Regions from separate parts of the Rahnella sp. P4_A8 genome, predicted to be linked through region 4. Evidence: predicted binding sites of a transcription regulator. Region 4 holds the regulator's gene; each other region holds the start of a gene.

Evidence for each region. The regulator CRP, encoded in region 4, controls carbon source genes, mostly activating them, when cyclic AMP is high. The targets are predictions, from matches to a motif close to ATGTGANNNNNNTCACAT.
Region 1: the regulator CRP is predicted to act here: its motif matches at 2,749-2,766, upstream of rhaB (rhamnulokinase).
Region 2: the regulator CRP is predicted to act here: its motif matches at 2,484-2,501, upstream of bhsA (multiple stress resistance protein BhsA).
Region 3: the regulator CRP is predicted to act here: its motif matches at 2,671-2,688, upstream of AC1DUO_RS00750 (arabinose ABC transporter substrate-binding protein).

What each region holds. Positions count from the first base shown of each region.
Region 1 is NZ_JBFUHK010000038.1:10,294-14,510, reverse strand. Features, by position in the region: gene AC1DUO_RS17105 (L-rhamnose isomerase) at 1-1,160, opposite strand, end outside; gene rhaB (rhamnulokinase) at 1,157-2,641, opposite strand; gene rhaS (HTH-type transcriptional activator RhaS) at 2,982-3,809, shown strand; gene rhaR (HTH-type transcriptional activator RhaR) at 3,893-4,217, shown strand, end outside.
Region 2 is NZ_JBFUHK010000009.1:73,859-78,075, forward strand. Features, by position in the region: gene AC1DUO_RS07355 (oxygenase MpaB family protein) at 1-592, opposite strand, end outside; gene AC1DUO_RS07360 (TetR/AcrR family transcriptional regulator) at 610-1,269, opposite strand; gene AC1DUO_RS07365 (hypothetical protein) at 1,480-1,737, shown strand; gene bhsA (multiple stress resistance protein BhsA) at 2,154-2,411, shown strand; gene bhsA (multiple stress resistance protein BhsA) at 2,581-2,838, shown strand; gene bhsA (multiple stress resistance protein BhsA) at 2,990-3,247, shown strand; gene AC1DUO_RS07385 (MFS transporter) at 3,495-4,217, shown strand, end outside.
Region 3 is NZ_JBFUHK010000001.1:171,222-175,438, forward strand. Features, by position in the region: gene araG (L-arabinose ABC transporter ATP-binding protein AraG) at 1-1,168, opposite strand, end outside; gene AC1DUO_RS00750 (arabinose ABC transporter substrate-binding protein) at 1,420-2,406, opposite strand; gene AC1DUO_RS00755 (ribulokinase) at 2,823-4,217, shown strand, end outside.
Region 4 is NZ_JBFUHK010000005.1:32,032-36,248, forward strand. Features, by position in the region: gene AC1DUO_RS04305 (phosphoribulokinase) at 1-730, shown strand, start outside; gene AC1DUO_RS04310 (OsmC family protein) at 734-1,141, opposite strand; gene crp (cAMP-activated global transcriptional regulator CRP) at 1,504-2,136, shown strand; gene AC1DUO_RS04320 (YccS/YhfK family putative transporter) at 2,198-4,217, shown strand, end outside.

The DNA of each region.
Region 1 (4,217 bases), on a different contig from region 4:
ACGGCCTGCCATGGCAGGGATTTTTGCTCTTCCAGCAGAGCCAGGCGTGCGGTGTAATCGCCTTCGGCTTCCAGTTTTTTCAGTAAATCGGTCGGTTCGAGCAGGGCTTTCAGCAGGGCTTTTTTCATGTTGCGGGTGCCGATAACCCAGGCAGCGATGCGGTTGATCGAGGCATCGAAGAAATCCAGACCGATATGAACGCGGTTGAACAGGTCATGGCGCACGATTTCGCTGGCGATGGCCTGCGTTTCGTCGTCCAGCAGAACTACGTGGTCACTGTCCCAGCGTACCGGACGGCTGACGTGCAGCAGCAGGCGCGGCACATACAGCATCGCAGCAGAAATTTTGTCGGAGATCACTTCAGTCGGGTGGAAGTGGCCGGCATCGAGGCACAGCGCAGTGCCGCGGCTGGCAGCGTAACCGAGATAGAATTCGTTTGAGCCGACGGTGTAGCTTTCAGAACCGATGCCGAACAGTTTGCTTTCAACGGCATCGATGTGTTCGGTGATATCAAACTTCTCAGAAATCACTTCATCAAGTGCGCTCATCAGGCGCTGGCGCGGTGCCAGACGATCGACGGTGATGTCTTTCATGCCATCCGGCACCCAGATATTCATCACTGACGGCGTGCCCAGTGCGCGGCCAAATGAGGCAGAGACACGGCGGCTGGCCTGACAATGTTCAATCCAGAACTGGCGAATTTCCGGGTTTGCGTGTGACAGCGTGAAGCCGTCGGCGCTCAGCGGGTGTGAGAAACAAGACGGGTTGAAGTCCAGACCCAGCTTGTTTTTCTTCGCCCAGTCAACCCAGCCGGTGAAGTGCTTAGGTTCAATCTCATTACGGGCAACGGGCTTATCGGACTCCAGATAAATCGCATGCAGATTCAGCCGGTTAGGGCCAGGGATCATGGAGATCGCCAGTTCTAAGTCAGCACGAAGCTGCTGAGCGTTGCGCGCTTTGCCGGGATAATTACCGGTCGCCTGAATACCGCCGGTCAGGTTGCCCTCAGGGTTTTCGAAGCCAGCGACATCATCCCCCTGCCAGCAATGGATAGAAACGGGCAGGGTATCAAGTTGTTTGATTGCAGCTTCGGCATCAATACCCAACTGTGCAAAGCGTTCTTTGGCAAGTGTCCATGCTTGATCGATAGATGAAGTCATACTGCGAGTTCCTCATTGACGTGACAGAGCGCCTGAAAACGGCGCCAGTGAATAGCGAAATCCGCGTGAATACGTGGAATGTAGTGGTGTTGCTCAAAATTCGTGGCAACAATGCGACGAAATTCAGCGGTATCTTTGACGGCGTTTAACGCCATCAGCTGGCAGCCGATATTGCCAAGCGTTGAAGCTTCCACCGGGCCTGCGCTGACGCTGACCTGACAGACATCAGCACAAAGCTGATTCAGGAACTGGTTCTGACTGCCGCCGCCAACGATGTGGATATCTTCCAGCGGTGTCCCTTGTAAATCAGCAAGTTGCAAGGCGATTTTGCGATACAACATGGCAAGGCTGTCGAAAATACAACGCGCCAGTTCAGCTGGCGACTCTGGCACCGGATCACCCGCCTGACGACAGGCATCGCGAATGGCATCCACCATAGAGGGGGGATTGATAAAACGATCTTCGTTCGGGTTAATCAGATAAGTGAACGGCGTGACGTTTTTAGCCAGCGTGATTAATGACGGTAAATCCTGGATGTTCAGTTCGCGGCAAACCCGCTGGAACAGCCATAAGCCCATGATATTGCGCAACACCCGATAGCTGCCGTCGATACCGCCTTCGTTGGTGATATTGTCGTGGAGTGCCTGGGCATGGTTAAAAGCGTGCGGGCTTTCAATGCCCATCAGCGACCAGGTGCCGGAACTGAGATAGGCGCTGTGTGAACTGGTCAGCGGGGCGGCAACCACCGCGCTGGCGGTATCGTGCGTTGCGACGCTGAATACCGGTACGCTGCGTCCGCGAGGGCTTTTCCACAGTCCCGGGGAGTTACCCGGCTGTGTAGGTTTTTGCAACCAGCGGCGCGGCACACCTGCAAGTTTCAGCAAATCTTCATCCCAGTCACCGGTGGCGAGATTGAGCATCTGTGTGGTGCTGGCGTTGGTGTATTCCCAGTTCAGTTTTCCGGTGAGGCGGTAAAGGAAATAATCCGGGATCATCAGCATGTGGGCTGCTTTACTGACGATTTCAGGCTGTTGTTCGCTCAGCGCGCGCAACTGGTAAAGTGTGTTAAACGGCATGAATTGAATGCCGGTTTTCTGGTACAAATTCTCGCGGCCAAACTGCTGTTCCATCCGCGCCATCACGCCTTCCGTGCGGTTGTCACGATAAGCAACCGGCAAGCCGACCCGCTGCCCCTGTGCATCAAGCAGGACATAATCCACTCCCCAGGTATCAATCCCGATACCGTCAAGCTGAACGCCGGACGCGTCGAGGCGATTCAGCCCTTCAAGTATGTGTTTCTCCAGCGCATCAAGGTCCCAGGTATCGTGGCCATCAACGCGGATCAGGTTATTAGGAAAACGGTGGATTTCTTTCAGTGTCAGCGTCGCTGCCGGATCGGGATCCTGACGGGTAAACGTCGCCAGCATCACCCGGCCGCTGGAAGCGCCGAGGTCAATAGCGGCAAGATGGTGTGTTCTCATAGCGGCCATTCCTTATTGAATATGTGGCCAGTGTAGGGGAGGCGCCTGAGGGACACCTTCCGGTGATTGCCACCGGTTTTGGCGGGATGGCAGCATTAAAAAGGTAGATGCGAGGCAGATCACATAACGGTTCAAAGCTGGCTGAAACAGGGTTTTGCCGCGCCGGAGTAAACCGGAATACGCGATTGTGATCTTTACCGCAGATCTGCATCACGACAGGCTGAATCTTTGAAATATGACCGTTTATGGCGCTTTTGCTGCCGTGGTTTGAAGGCAAAAACGCAGGGCGCAGGGTAGGGTTGGTTCCCGAAGCACAAGGATTTTGAACCGGAGGTGATACATGACGTTACTGAGAGGTGATGATTATTTTGCGGCACCTGAGCTGACTGTGACGGTTGAGCGGCGGCTTCCGCAAGATGTATTCCCGGAGCACTACCATGATTTCCACGAAATTATGCTGGTGGAAAGCGGATCGGGTGTGCATATCTTCAATGACAACCCTTATACACTGACGGCCGGTACGGTCTGTTTTGTGCGCGCCAGCGATCATCATCTGTTTGAAAATGTGGATAACCTGCGGCTGACCAATGTGCTGTTCCGCTCGCCGAAGGCGTTCCGGTTCATTCAGGACGTCGGCCACTTCCTTCCTCAGGAACATCACTATCAGTCACAGGTCCACTGGCAGCTCAGTCCGTGCGTGCTTCAGCAGGTACTGAACTGCATCACCCAGCTTGCAGCGTTGCCTGACAGTGTTGAAATGGAACACATCGCGACCCGTGAAAGTCTGTTTTTACAACTGCTGATCCTGCTTTATCAGGACTGTTTCCAGTCACAATTGCGAGATACCTCGGAAAACAGGGTCAATCAACTTTTGCAATGGCTCCAGTCGCATTACAGTGAGGACGTCAACTGGACCGAGGCTGCAGAACGTTTTTCGCTGGCGCTGAGAACATTACATCGTCAGATGAAGCATTACACCGGCATGACGCCACAGCGGTATCTCAACCGACTGAGGTTGCTGGAGGCGCGCCGTCGTTTACATCATAGCGATCAAAGTATTACCGACATCGCCTATGCCTGCGGCTTCAGTGACAGTAACCACTTCTCGACACAGTTTCGTCGGGAGTTTTCGGTGTCGCCAAAACTCATGCGTGATCAGTTGCGTTAAACGGCACCTCTCGCGGTTTCCGGTATTCTTACCTGAGAACTGCCTCGTTTATTTTGTCGTCAAACGGGTTTGAGATTGCATCTATGTCATTGAAATTGAATAAAAATGACTTCTTCCTGACCAAAATGAATTCGGTCGTGGTGGCTGAACGTCACCCGCAGGCCGACTTTCCGAGTCATGACCATGATTTTGATGAACTGGTCATTGTCTGGCGCGGTAATGGTCTGCATGTCTGGAACGACATCCCTTATCCCATCACCTGTGGTGACTTGTTTTATATTAATTCGCGGGACCGGCATAGCTATGAGTCAGTCAATGAACTGGCACTGGATAATGTGCTGTTTTGCCGTGAGCGTTTCGGGCTGGCAGCCGACTGGTCGCAATTATTACCGGGTGAAAATGTCAGCC
Region 2 (4,217 bases), on a different contig from region 4:
GCGGGCGCATCGCCTGCAGATAGGCCTCTACCGCATCGACACTCTCCGGCACATTTGCCGCCCCCAGGCTTTTCGCCACACGGGAAAACTCCTGATAATAGCGGTTCTGATCGCTCAGGCTGAGCGCAGGATTGCGATAACGCAGATGCGATTGCAGGAAGCTGTACGCTTCAGCTACGTGCACCCAGACCAGTAAATCCGGATCGCTGGCCGCATAAGGCGTGCCGTAAGCATCGGTACCGGTCACCCGCAAATGAATGGATTTTACTTTTTCGATTAACGCGTTGGCGTCATTAACAGGCGCAAAAGTCGTCCCGGAAATGAACTGACTGGTGCGACGAAGTCGCCCGAGCATATCTTCACGAAATGAGGAATGATCCCAGACACCGGCAAGCGCCAGCGGATGAAGCATTTGCAGCAATAAGGCACTGACACCGCCACAAAGCATGGATGAGAAGTCTCCGTGAATTCGCCAGGTGATGCTTTGCGGACCAAACAGTCCCGGGTCACCCGGCGGATTCTCAAAGTCTATACCGCCTAACGCCAGGCCCGAAAGACTCAGCACCTGACGTTCTATTCTCTTTCTTAACAATTATCTTAACTCAGTGATTAATGTGCGGCTTTGCTGACAACCGTGGCTTTGGTCAGCTCCGGCCACAGATTCATGACCACGTCAATCAGCCGGTTGAGTTCATCAGAACTTGCGCCGTCACGGGCCTGTACGGAGAAGCCCTGAATGGTGCAGGCCAGGTATTTCGCCAGCAGCGCGCTGTCAGTTACCGCAGTCAAATCACCGCTCTGTTTTTTCTTCTCGAAATATTCAAACAGAGTGCGTTCCTGCGAAAGGTGGCGCGCACGCAGCATTTCGGCAATATCCGCAGAAGATGAAGACATCCCGGATGATGCGCTGATCATAAAGCAGCCACTTGGCGTGTCGCAGTCGGTAAACAGCTCAACGATGGCACGCAGATAGCGCCCAACCGTATCCTCAACGGACAAATCTGTTCTGCTCAGTAAACATGAGCTCTTTTCGTAAAAGTTTTTCAGATAATGTTCAACGGCTGCGCGGAAAAGCCCTTCTTTGTTACCAAATTCGGCATACAAAGTTGGCGCTTTTGCACCGGTTGCTTCGACCAAATCGGCTAATGAAGTGGCCTCGTAACCATGGCGCCAGAATAAATTCAAGGCCTTGCTCAGAGCAGTTCCACGATCGAACTGTTTTGGGCGACCGCGACTTTTCCGGACCAAAGCCGTCTGTTCAGTGCTCATACACCCTCCTTCCATCACCATTGTGATTATGGTTATTAAAATAGTTATAGAAATAACTTAACGATCATTATTAAAAATAGTTGCGCACAAGTCCAGCGGAGTTTATCATTTAATTATCGAGCGATAAGAAAATCACTCAAACCCGCAAAGCTGCACAACTAAAACGCTTTTATAAGCCTTTTGCAGACAACACATTCAGGACGTAACATCATGAGTAACTTTAAAATCCTTCTTGCAGTTCTGGCATTAACCGCTGTACCGGTTGCCAATGTTGCCGCACAGCAGGTTATCATGATGCCTTTGCAGAGTCAGGAAGTGCGGATGGTCAATGTGACCGGTGACAGTAACTTCTGTAACCCGGCCACCTGTACGAACAAAAAAATCGAACAGGGCCGTATTCCTACTTCTCCCACTCAACCACCTGCGCCTTCAACCTCTGGTCATCAGCCCGCTTCTGTTTATTACTAATGACCACGGAGCCTGATGACAGACCGTCAGGGCAGGAATCACGATAAGGCGGCTTATGTCGCCTTATCTTTTTCCTGGCCGCCCCATGTTTTATCACCCTCGCTGGCCAGAACCAACCATTAACTTAGCGATCATTAAAGATTCATTCAGCAAAATTATGCATAAAGGATTTTCAATTCTTATCGCGAATCATTTTAAAAACATTCATTTAACAAAATGAAAACAAAAACCGCGTTTAGCGTGACATTCATCACAGCACGATTAGTTAACGTTCATTAAAAAAACATCTTGCACAAACTCTCAACACTCCCTATCATTTACTTATCGAACGTTAACTAATAACTAACGTTGACCCGAAACTGAGGTTCCTGAATAAGGCACCCCGAATAAAAAATTGACGAACAGGAATTAACATCATGAAAACTATCGCAATGACAATCGCAGCACTCACACTTGCTACCGCTTCTTTCTCTACCCTGGCGGCGACTGAGGTTCAGTCTGTACCTGCGGGTGAACAAACTATCGGTACTGTCAGCGCCTCTTCAAACGGTGACCTGAGCACACTGCAGTCAAAACTGAACGCGAAAGCCACTGAAGCCGGTGCAAGCTCATACCGCATCATCGGTGCTTCTGGTGAAAACCATCTGTACGGTACTGCTGAGCTGTATAAATAAGGCCTGAAGATTTCGTTAGCAGATTGTTCCGCACAATAAGTTAACGATTAATAAATAAATGAGTTGCACAGAATGTGATCCAGGTCTAACATTTACTTATCAACTGTTAAGAAATAACAGTCGGACCTAATAATCACCTGCTGATAAACAGATAAAAAGGAAGACCATCATGAAAAATATCACTATGACTTTAGCTGCAATTGCGCTTGCTACCGCCTCATTCTCTACCCTGGCAGCGACTGAAGTTCAGTCTGCACCAGAAGGTCAACAAGCAATTGGTGTGGTAAGTGCTTCTTCAAGCAATGATTTATCAAGCCTGCAGAACAAACTGAATGCAAAAGCCAACGAAGCGGGTGCAAGCTCATACCGTATCATCGGCGCTTCAGGTGAAAACCATCTGTACGGTACTGCTGAGCTGTATAAATAAGCACAAGAATAAGCAATTTAAGGGTACAACAGCATTTAGTTAACGATTAATAAGCTAGATGTTGTATCGGACAGAAGACAGCTTTGCACATTAAATGAACGTTGATGACAACGCCTGGCAAAGCTCAAAAATACGAAATGAGGAAAATAACATGAAAAACGTAACAATGACTCTTGCTGCAATCGCACTGGCTACCGCTTCATTCTCGACTCTGGCAGCGACTGAAGTTCAGTCCGCACCGGCAGGTCAGCAGGCAATTGGTGTGGTCAGCGCAACATCAGGTAACAGCCTGAGCAGCCTGCAGGACAAACTGAATGCTAAAGCCAGCGAAGCCGGTGCAAGCTCTTACCGTATCATCGGTGCTTCAGGTGATAACCATCTGTATGGCACAGCTGAACTGTATAAATAAGCTGAAGTAAGCAGTAAAAAAGCAGTAAGCAGAAGAGGCGGCATTTGCCGCCTTTTTCGTGTCTGTGTTTTATGAAAAATTTCTCTGAATGCTCCCTGCCCGCCTGACCTTGTGCTACATTTTTCTCTTCTATTTCCTTAAGGCCCTCTTTCCCAATGTAACGAACTCTCATCACTGACAGTTTTTCTTCTCCCTGTTGCCTGCGGGCAATTCGGGGTTTCTGTTATTTCTGATGAGAATCTCTTTCATGAATTCGTTATTAATTGCGCTCATACGCGCACTGCGCAGCCATCGCTGGCTGCGGCTGCTGGGCTTTGCCTTTATTTTATCATCTCTGGGTAATGGCCTGACACAGGTGGTGGTTTTTGGTCAACTGCTGCGCTGGAACGCCTCCCCTGCTACGCTGACTTTCGCTTATATGCTGGCAACATTGCCCGGCTTTATCGGAAGTCTGTGGGGCGAACGCTTGTGCAGAAAAATGTCGCCGCTGCAGATTTTGATCCTGACCGAAATTCTCGGCATGGTGGCATTGATATTTCCGCTGTACGGCTTGCTGTCACACAATATTTCCGCGTTGCTGGCTGTTCAGTCTGCCGAGGCGTTGCTCAGCGGGATGAGTTATCCGGCGCTCACGTTGTTATTCAAACGCGGGCTGAGTGTTGATGAGTTACCGGCAGCGACGGCAATGGAAACGCTGATCTTCGCGGCGCAGGTCATGCTCGGCACCGGCGCAGGGGTTTTGTTGTTCAATGTTGTTTCGCCACTCAGCATTCTGCTGCTTGATGCCCTGAGTTTTGCCGCATCTGCCATTTTGCTTCTGATCACCCGGAAAATATTTCAGGCCAGATGCGCCGACACAACGCCCGCTGATTCCGCCGTACCCGCGTCACTGCGCTGGAAAAATTACTCACCGCTACAGAAACGAAGCGTCTTGCTGCTACCGGCGCTCGCCGCCGTCGGTTCACCCGCG
Region 3 (4,217 bases), on a different contig from region 4:
TGATCAGGCACCCTGCCTTCACCGTTTTGCGACGGGCGCTGATGTTGATGTTGTCGCGCACCGAGTGCACAGGAATAATGCCGTCAGCTTTGCGGTCTTCCGGACACAACATGATGCCCTGGCGGATCGCATCTGCCGGTTTACGAATATTCAGCGCTACACCGTCCAGCCGGACGGTACCGCCGGTAATACGCGTACCACCAAATAATCCTTTCATCAGCTCACTGCGCCCTGCACCCACCAGCCCGAACAGGCCGACGATTTCGCCCTGACGTACCGTCAGGCTGACCGGCGTTCTCACGCCCGGTGCTTTCACCTCATCCAGTTCAAGGCGAATTTCGCCGTGCGGACGCGGCGCGTAACCGTAAATGTCATCGAGATTACGGCCAACCATCGCCTGCACCAGCTTGCTGTTATCCACCTGTGTCATGTCGTCAAAGGTGCGAACGTAACGTCCGTCTTTGAAAACGGTGACGGCGTCACTTAATGCAAAGATCTCTTCCATACGGTGTGAGACATATAAAATCACACGCCCTTCCGCCCGTAACTCACGGATAACACGGAACAATTTTTCAATTTCGCGTGCAGAAAGCGAACTGGTAGGTTCATCGAATGCAATAATTTTGGCATTGCGCGCCAGCGCCTTGGCAATTTCCACCATCTGCCACTGGCCGATGGAGAGATATTTCAGCGGTGTATCGGGGTCGATATCCAGCCCGAGATGTTCAAGCTGAAGTTTGGCTTCGTAACGCAGCAATTTACGGTTTACAAAACCGTGTTTGCTCGGCAACTGCCCGAGATAAATGTTCTCTGCTACCGTCATTTCCGGCACCAGATGGAGTTCCTGATAAATGATCGCCACACCGGCATCGAGCGCATCCGTGGTATGGCTGAACGCGACCGGCTGGCCTTTGATATGAATATTGCCCTGGGAAGGCTGATAGTTCCCGCTGAGGATCTTCAGCAGGGTGGATTTCCCCGCTCCGTTTTCGCCCATCAGCGCATGAATTTGTCCGGCGTAACAATTGAATGAAATACCGTCCAGCGCTTTCACGCCCGGAAAAGTTTTGCCAATGTCATGGAATTCCAGATACGGCCTGGCCGCATCAAACTCCGTCAGTGACGGTGTCAGCAAAGGCGTCTTATTATCGAAAGATTGCTGAGTCATAGTGGCTACCTGGAAGTTGAGTAAGTATGGATGCACGCCACTGCAAAGCAGAAAACAGTTCAAACTATTTAAAACTGTCGTCCGTTCTGCAGCAGCGTCTCTCCCCTTCATACTTCAAGTCGCAGATGCGTTGGCTACGCTTACTCACCCGAATCACTTACTTATGTAAGCTCATCGGGACTCGCTCACTTGCCGCCTTCCTGCAACTCGAATTATTTAGGGGTATTGCTTGTTTCAACCACATCTGAAGATCACATAAGACCTTTTTTCTTCAGCTCTTCTTTGAAGTTGTCGCGGGTAATCAGGACAACATCCGTCACTTCGGTAAATTTCGGTGGTTCAACGCCTTTGGTAACCCATTCATTCAGCATCTGAATACTTTTGTAACCGTGGATATCCGGGCTAGGTAACAGGGAACCGTAGAAGCCAGTCTGGGCGCTTTTTGACAACTCATTCACTGCATCCACACCGTTGATGCCGATGCCGATCACGTTAGCCGCTTTAAAGCCCTGACCTTCGGTTGCACGCACGCCACCCAATACGGTGTTGTCGTTCATGCCGATGATCAGCCAGTTTTTCACTTCAGGATGTTGCACCAGCAGGGAGTTACCGGCATCCAGTGCGCCCGGGATGTCGTTAGATTTAGTCGGGACTTTGTAGATTTGTTTTTCCGGGAAACCGGCAGCTTTCAGTGCCTCCATTGAACCGGAGGTGCGGCGGCGCGCCGTATCGAGTTCATCGGCAGTAATGGCCATCACGCCGGTATCAGCGACTTTCCAGCCACGTTTTTGCATTTCTTTGTACAGTTCCTGCCCCTGACGTTCGCCGATTTTGGTCGCTGCCATCATGACTAATGGCACTTCTTCCATTGGCTTGCCTTTGGCATTCACAAACTGGTCATCCACCTGGATCACTTTCATGTCATAGCTGCGCGCTTTCGCCATGATGGCAGGGCCGAGACGCGGATCCGGCGTACAGATGACAAAACCTTTCGCGCCGTTGGCCGCCAGGCTGTCGATTGCATTCAACGTTTTTTCACCATCCGGCACGGCGATTTTAATGACGTCGAAGTGGAGATCCTTACCGGCTTTATCTGCGAACCGCCATTCAGTCTGGAACCACGGCTCTTCCGGCTGTTTAACCAGGAAGCCCAGCTTCGGATTCTCGGCTGCCATAGCTGAATGTGACATAAGGGCAGCTAACCCGACCGCCGCTAATGCCTTAGTGAATTTATGCATGATGTTCTCCGACTTTTATTGTTGTTTTTCACAATCACAGTCTTAAATCTGGTGGTTTGCCGCAATCGTGAAAACGTTATCAGTAGCGTAAAGAAACAAAGTGAAAGTGCGGCGAAGTCCAGTTTATAGAGGATTTGCGTCACACTCTCTTGTAAGACGGGTTAAGTTTTAGCGGTAATTTTGCAGCGGAATGTAGAGCGCTATCACACGGCGGGAAAACAGCAGGTTTGTGCATAGATATAGCGATTTTAGCCAAACGCTAACATTTGACCAACCTCACAGAAACATCATTGGGAGCAGATTTGTGCATACTTCCAGCTAACGCCTCCTCACTCACTTTTTTGCATCCTCCTACTGTTAGAGCAATTCGATTCGCCGCCGTAATGACTACGGCAAACCTGAAGGAGTGAGAAAGAATGACGCAAGGTGCGATTGCTCTTGGTCTTGATTTTGGCAGCGATTCCGTCCGTGCCCTGGCTGTGGATTGTCAGACCGGTGCCGAGATGGAAACCGATGTGGTTTATTATCCGCGCTGGAATGAAGGTCGCTATTGTGATGCGGCAATAAATCAGTTCCGCCATCACCCGCTCGACTATATAGAGGCAATGGAACAGGCGATTAAAAACGTAGTGCAACGTCTGGGCAGCGAGCGTGCTGCGCGCGTGGTGGGTATCGGCGTCGATTCCACCGGCTCAACCCCCGCTCCTGTCGATGAGGAAGGCAACATTCTGGCGCTGAAAGCGGAATTTGCCGAAAACCCGAACGCCATGTTTGTGCTCTGGAAAGATCACACGGCAATAGAAGAAGCGGAAGAGATCAACCGTCTGTGTCGCAGCGGCGATTTCCCCGACTATTCCCGCTATATCGGCGGCGTTTATTCCTCAGAATGGTTCTGGGCGAAAATCCTGCACGTTTCCCGTGCTGATGCTGCGGTTAAACAAGCAGCCGCGTCATGGGTTGAATTGTGCGACTGGGTGCCCGCCCTGCTTTCCGGCACCACCGCGCCGGACAAAGTGGTGCGCGGACGTTGCAGCGCCGGACACAAAATGCTCTGGCATCCGTCATGGGGCGGCCRGCCACCAAAAGCGTTCTTTGCCGCCCTCGATCCGCTGCTGGTTGAACATCTGCCCTATCCGCTGTTTACCGACACCGTCACCGCCGAACAGGCTGTTGGCACACTGACACCTGAATGGGCAGAACGTCTTGGCTTACCCGCCAGTGTGGTGCTTTCGGGCGGCGCATTCGACTGCCATATGGGGGCAGTCGGCGCGGGCGCACAGCCTTATACGCTGGTCAAAGTGATCGGCACCTCCACCTGCGACATCCTGATCGCCGATAAAGAACGCGTAAACGACCGTGCTATCGCCGGGATCTGCGGACAGGTGGAAGGCAGCGTCGTGCCGGACATGATCGGGATGGAAGCCGGACAATCCGCTTTCGGCGACATGTACGCCTGGTTCAGCCGTCTGCTGAGCTGGCCGCTGATTCAGGCCGCCAAAGCCCATCCGGAAATGGCACCGCAACTGACCAGCCTGCAAAAAAATCTGCTGACCGATCTCACTGTGGCCTGGGCCGCTCATCCGAAACTGGATCATCTGCCGCTGGTGCTCGACTGGTTTAACGGCCGCCGTACACCGTTTGCCAACCAGCGCCTGAAAGGTGTCATTACCGATATCAATCTGGGCACCGAAGCACCTGAACTGTTCGGCGGCTTTATCGCAGCGACCGCTTTTGGCGCGCGCGCCATCATGGAATGTTTCGAACAGCAGGATATTCCGGTAGAAAACGTGCTGACGCTCGGGGGCATCGCG
Region 4 (4,217 bases):
CACCCGTCCTGAAATGGATGCGGCAATACGCAAGGCGCGCGATCTGGGACGTCATATCAGCTACTTCGGGCCGGAAGCCAATGACTTTGGTTTGCTGGAAAAAAGCTTTATCGAATACGGTAAAACAGGCACTGGCCGTTCACGTAAGTATCTGCATACTTATGACGAAGCCGTTCCCTACAATCAGGTGCCGGGTACCTTTACGCCGTGGCAGGCGTTGCCGGAACCGACGGATATTTTGTTTTACGAAGGGTTACACGGTGGTGTGGTGGCGGACAAAATTGACGTTGCCGCGCAGGTCGACCTGCTGGTCGGCGTAGTGCCTATCGTCAACCTCGAATGGATCCAGAAACTGGTGCGCGATACCGGCGAGCGCGGGCATTCCCGTGAAGCGGTGATGGATTCCGTCGTGCGTTCGATGGATGACTATATCAATTACATTACCCCGCAGTTTTCCCGCACGCACATCAATTTCCAGCGGGTACCCACCATCGATACCTCGAACCCGTTTGCCGCCAAAGCCATTCCGTCACTGGATGAAAGCTTTGTGGTGATCCACTTTCAGGGGCTGGATGACATCGATTTCCCGTATCTGCTGGCCATGCTGCAAGGGTCGTTTATCTCGCACATCAAAACACTGGTGGTGCCGGGCGGCAAAATGGGGCTGGCGATGGAGCTGATCATGGCGCCGCTGGTGCAGCGCCTGATGGAAGGCAAGAAGATCGAGTAAACTTTATTCGGCTGCAATCACTTCAAAGCTGTGGGTGATTGTGGCCGCTTTCCCCAGCATCAGAGACACAGAACAGTATTTTTCGGCAGACAGGCTGACCGCACGTTCAACAATCTTATCGGTCAGATCCTTACCGGTGACGATAAAATGCAGATTGATGTGAGTGAACAGACGCGGCGCTTCTTCGCGGCGTTGTGAGGTCAGCTTCACTTCACAATCACGCACGTCATTACGACCTTTTTGCAAAATTGACACCACGTCGATTGCACTACACCCCCCTGCGGACATCAGTAACATTTCCATCGGGCTTGGGGCTTTATCACCCGCGTTTCCATCCATTGAAATCTGATGACCCGATGCAGACTCACCTAAAAATGTCAGTCCTTCAACCCATTTGACACGTGCATGCATGAACTATTCTCCCGGTGAATAAACTTGTCGAAATCTGCTCTCAGAGTACCCTTTCACCTAAAATCTGGCAACGTAACCCGATCGCCATCATGCTGAAGCGAGACAACAGAAGACAGCATCTCAAACCTGTGCTACAAACAAAGCCGAAACATACTTTCCAGTAAATTGCGGTGACGGTTTTTGCGGTTTAAGTACAGAACCCACGGTGATGACAGCAATAAACAGGCTGTTGCACTCCGACATCCGCTTGCAGCATTTCTGGAGAGTTATATGCTGAAAGGGCGCTTTGGATTTGAAGTGCCGTACAGGGAACTCTGAGCCCTGTGATTTTGGGCAGCGATAACAACAGAGGATAATAGCAAATGGTTCTCGGCAAGCCACAAACAGACCCGACTCTTGAATGGTTCCTGTCTCACTGTCATATACATAAGTATCCTTCTAAAAGTACGCTGATTCACCAGGGTGAAAAAGCCGAAACGCTTTACTACATCGTGAAAGGGTCAGTTGCTGTCCTGATTAAAGATGAAGAAGGCAAGGAAATGATACTGTCCTACCTTAACCAAGGTGACTTCATCGGTGAGCTGGGACTCTTCGAAGAAGGTCAGGAACGCAGTGCCTGGGTACGTGCTAAAACTGCCTGTGAAGTGGCTGAAATTTCATATAAAAAATTCCGCCAGCTGATTCAGGTTAACCCGGATATTCTGATGCGTCTCTCCGCGCAGATGGCCAACCGTCTGCAAGTGACGTCAGAGAAAGTCGGCAACCTTGCCTTCCTTGACGTTACCGGTCGTATCGCTCAAACCTTGCTCAATCTGGCTAAACAGCCTGATGCAATGACCCATCCGGACGGGATGCAAATCAAGATTACCCGCCAGGAAATTGGCCAAATCGTCGGTTGTTCACGTGAAACAGTCGGACGCATTCTCAAAATGCTGGAAGATCAAAGCCTGATCTCCGCACACGGTAAAACGATTGTCGTTTACGGCACACGTTAATCCCTCAAAAATTGGCGCGGCAAAACACTGTCGCGCCTTTTTTATGGGCTAAGCTTTACCCATGACGCTATGGCGAAGACTGTTTTACCATCCTGAAGTGAACTACGCGCTGCGCCAGACGCTGGTGTTGTGCTTACCTGTTGGCATTTGCTGGCTGTTTGGCAATTTGCAAATGGGCCTGCTGTTTTCCCTCTGCCCGGCCTGTTGTAACATCGCCGGTCTGGATACCCCGCATAAACGCTTTTTCAAACGCCTGCTCGTTGGCGGTTCACTCTTTGCCGTGAGCAGCCTTCTGCTGCAACTGATGCTCGAAAGCTGGCATATACCGCTGCCGCTGATCATGCTGTCGCTGGCGTTACTGCTCGGCGTCACCGGTGAAATCAGCCCGCTGCATGCGCGCCTGTTGCCCGGTGCGCTGGTGGCGACTATCTTCACGCTGAGTATGGTGGGCGTGCGCCCGATGTGGCAGGCCCCGGTGTTGTTCGCCGCTGGCACAGCCTGGTACGGATTGTTTAACTGGGCGTGGTTTCGTATTTCGGAAGAACAGCCGATGCGCGAAACGCTCAGCCAGCTCTATCTGCAACTCGCGGATTATTTCGAAGCCAAGTACAGCCTGCTGACGCAACACACCGATCCCGAAACCGCGTTACCCCCACTGCTAGCCCGCCAGCAGCAGGTTATCGACCTGATTGCCCTGCTTTATCAGCAATTACACATGTTGCCCCAGCACGGACATCATCATCACCATAAGCGGCTGTTTCAGCGTTTTCAGGTGGCGCTCGATTTGCAGGAGCACATTACAGTGAGCCTGCATCAGCCGGAAGAAGTGCAGAAACTGGTGGAGGAAAGCCATGCCGAAGCGGTTATCCGCCGAAATGCACAGGTGATTTCCACCCGTCTTCGGGTGATTGCCGACGATATTCTTTATCACCGTTTATCCGGGCGCTTTACGATGGCCAATGAGCTGACCGCGCTGGAGAAAATCGCCGCGCGCAACCCGGACAATCCGGTAGGTCAGTTTTGTTATTACCATTTCAGCCGCATTGCCCGTCTGTTACGCACACAGCGGCCGTTGTACAAACGTGACCTGATGAACACCCAGCCGCGTTTGCCCTTCTGGCCCGCGCTGAAAAGCTATCTTTCCTTCAAATCCGTGGCACTGCGTAATGCCGCACGTTTGGGCATTATTCTGGCGATTGGCAGCAGTCTGGGTCTGTTCTTCAATTTGCCCAAACCCTACTGGATCTTGCTGACTATCATGTTGGTCAGCCAGAACGGTTATAACGCCACGCGGGTGAGGATCCAGCACCGTGCACTCGGTACGCTGGCCGGATTGCTGATTGCCTCAGGCTTGCTCAAACTGGAACTGCCGGAAGGCACCACGCTGCTGTGCATGTTGCTGATCACCCTGTTGTCCTATACCGTTCTGCGCAAAAACTACGGACTGGCGATGGTCGGCATGACGGTGACTGCAGTGTATACCCTGCAATTGCTGGCGATGAACGGCGTGCATTTTCTGGTACCACGACTGGTCGATACCCTGATCGGCTGCGCGCTGGCCTTTGGTGGCACTATCTGGTTGTGGCCGCAATGGCAAAGCGGTTTGCTGCGCCAGAATGCACACCAGGCGCTGGAAATCTATCAGGACGCTATCCGCCTGCTGCTCGAGGAAAGCCCCGACACCGCCAAACTGGCGTACACCCGTATGCAGGTCAATCAGGCGCACAATAAGCTGTTCACTTCGCTAAATCAGGCGATGCAGGAGCCGGGTTTTAACTCACATTATCTGGCGGATATGCGTTTGTGGGTGACGCACAGTCAGTTTGTGGTTGAGCATATCAACGCGATGACGATCCTCGCCCGCGAGCATTACATGCTGCCGGAAAAACTGGCGACGGAGTATTTACAGACCTGCGAAATCGCGCTGCAAAGCTGTCAGCAACGACTGCTCTACGACGGGCCGGGCAGCGAGAACAACCTGTTTAATGCGCCGGAACTTCACCCGGATATGCCACTGACCGAAATGGAACGCCATCTGCGGCGCGTAATTTCACATCTCAGCGTGATGCATACCATCTCGT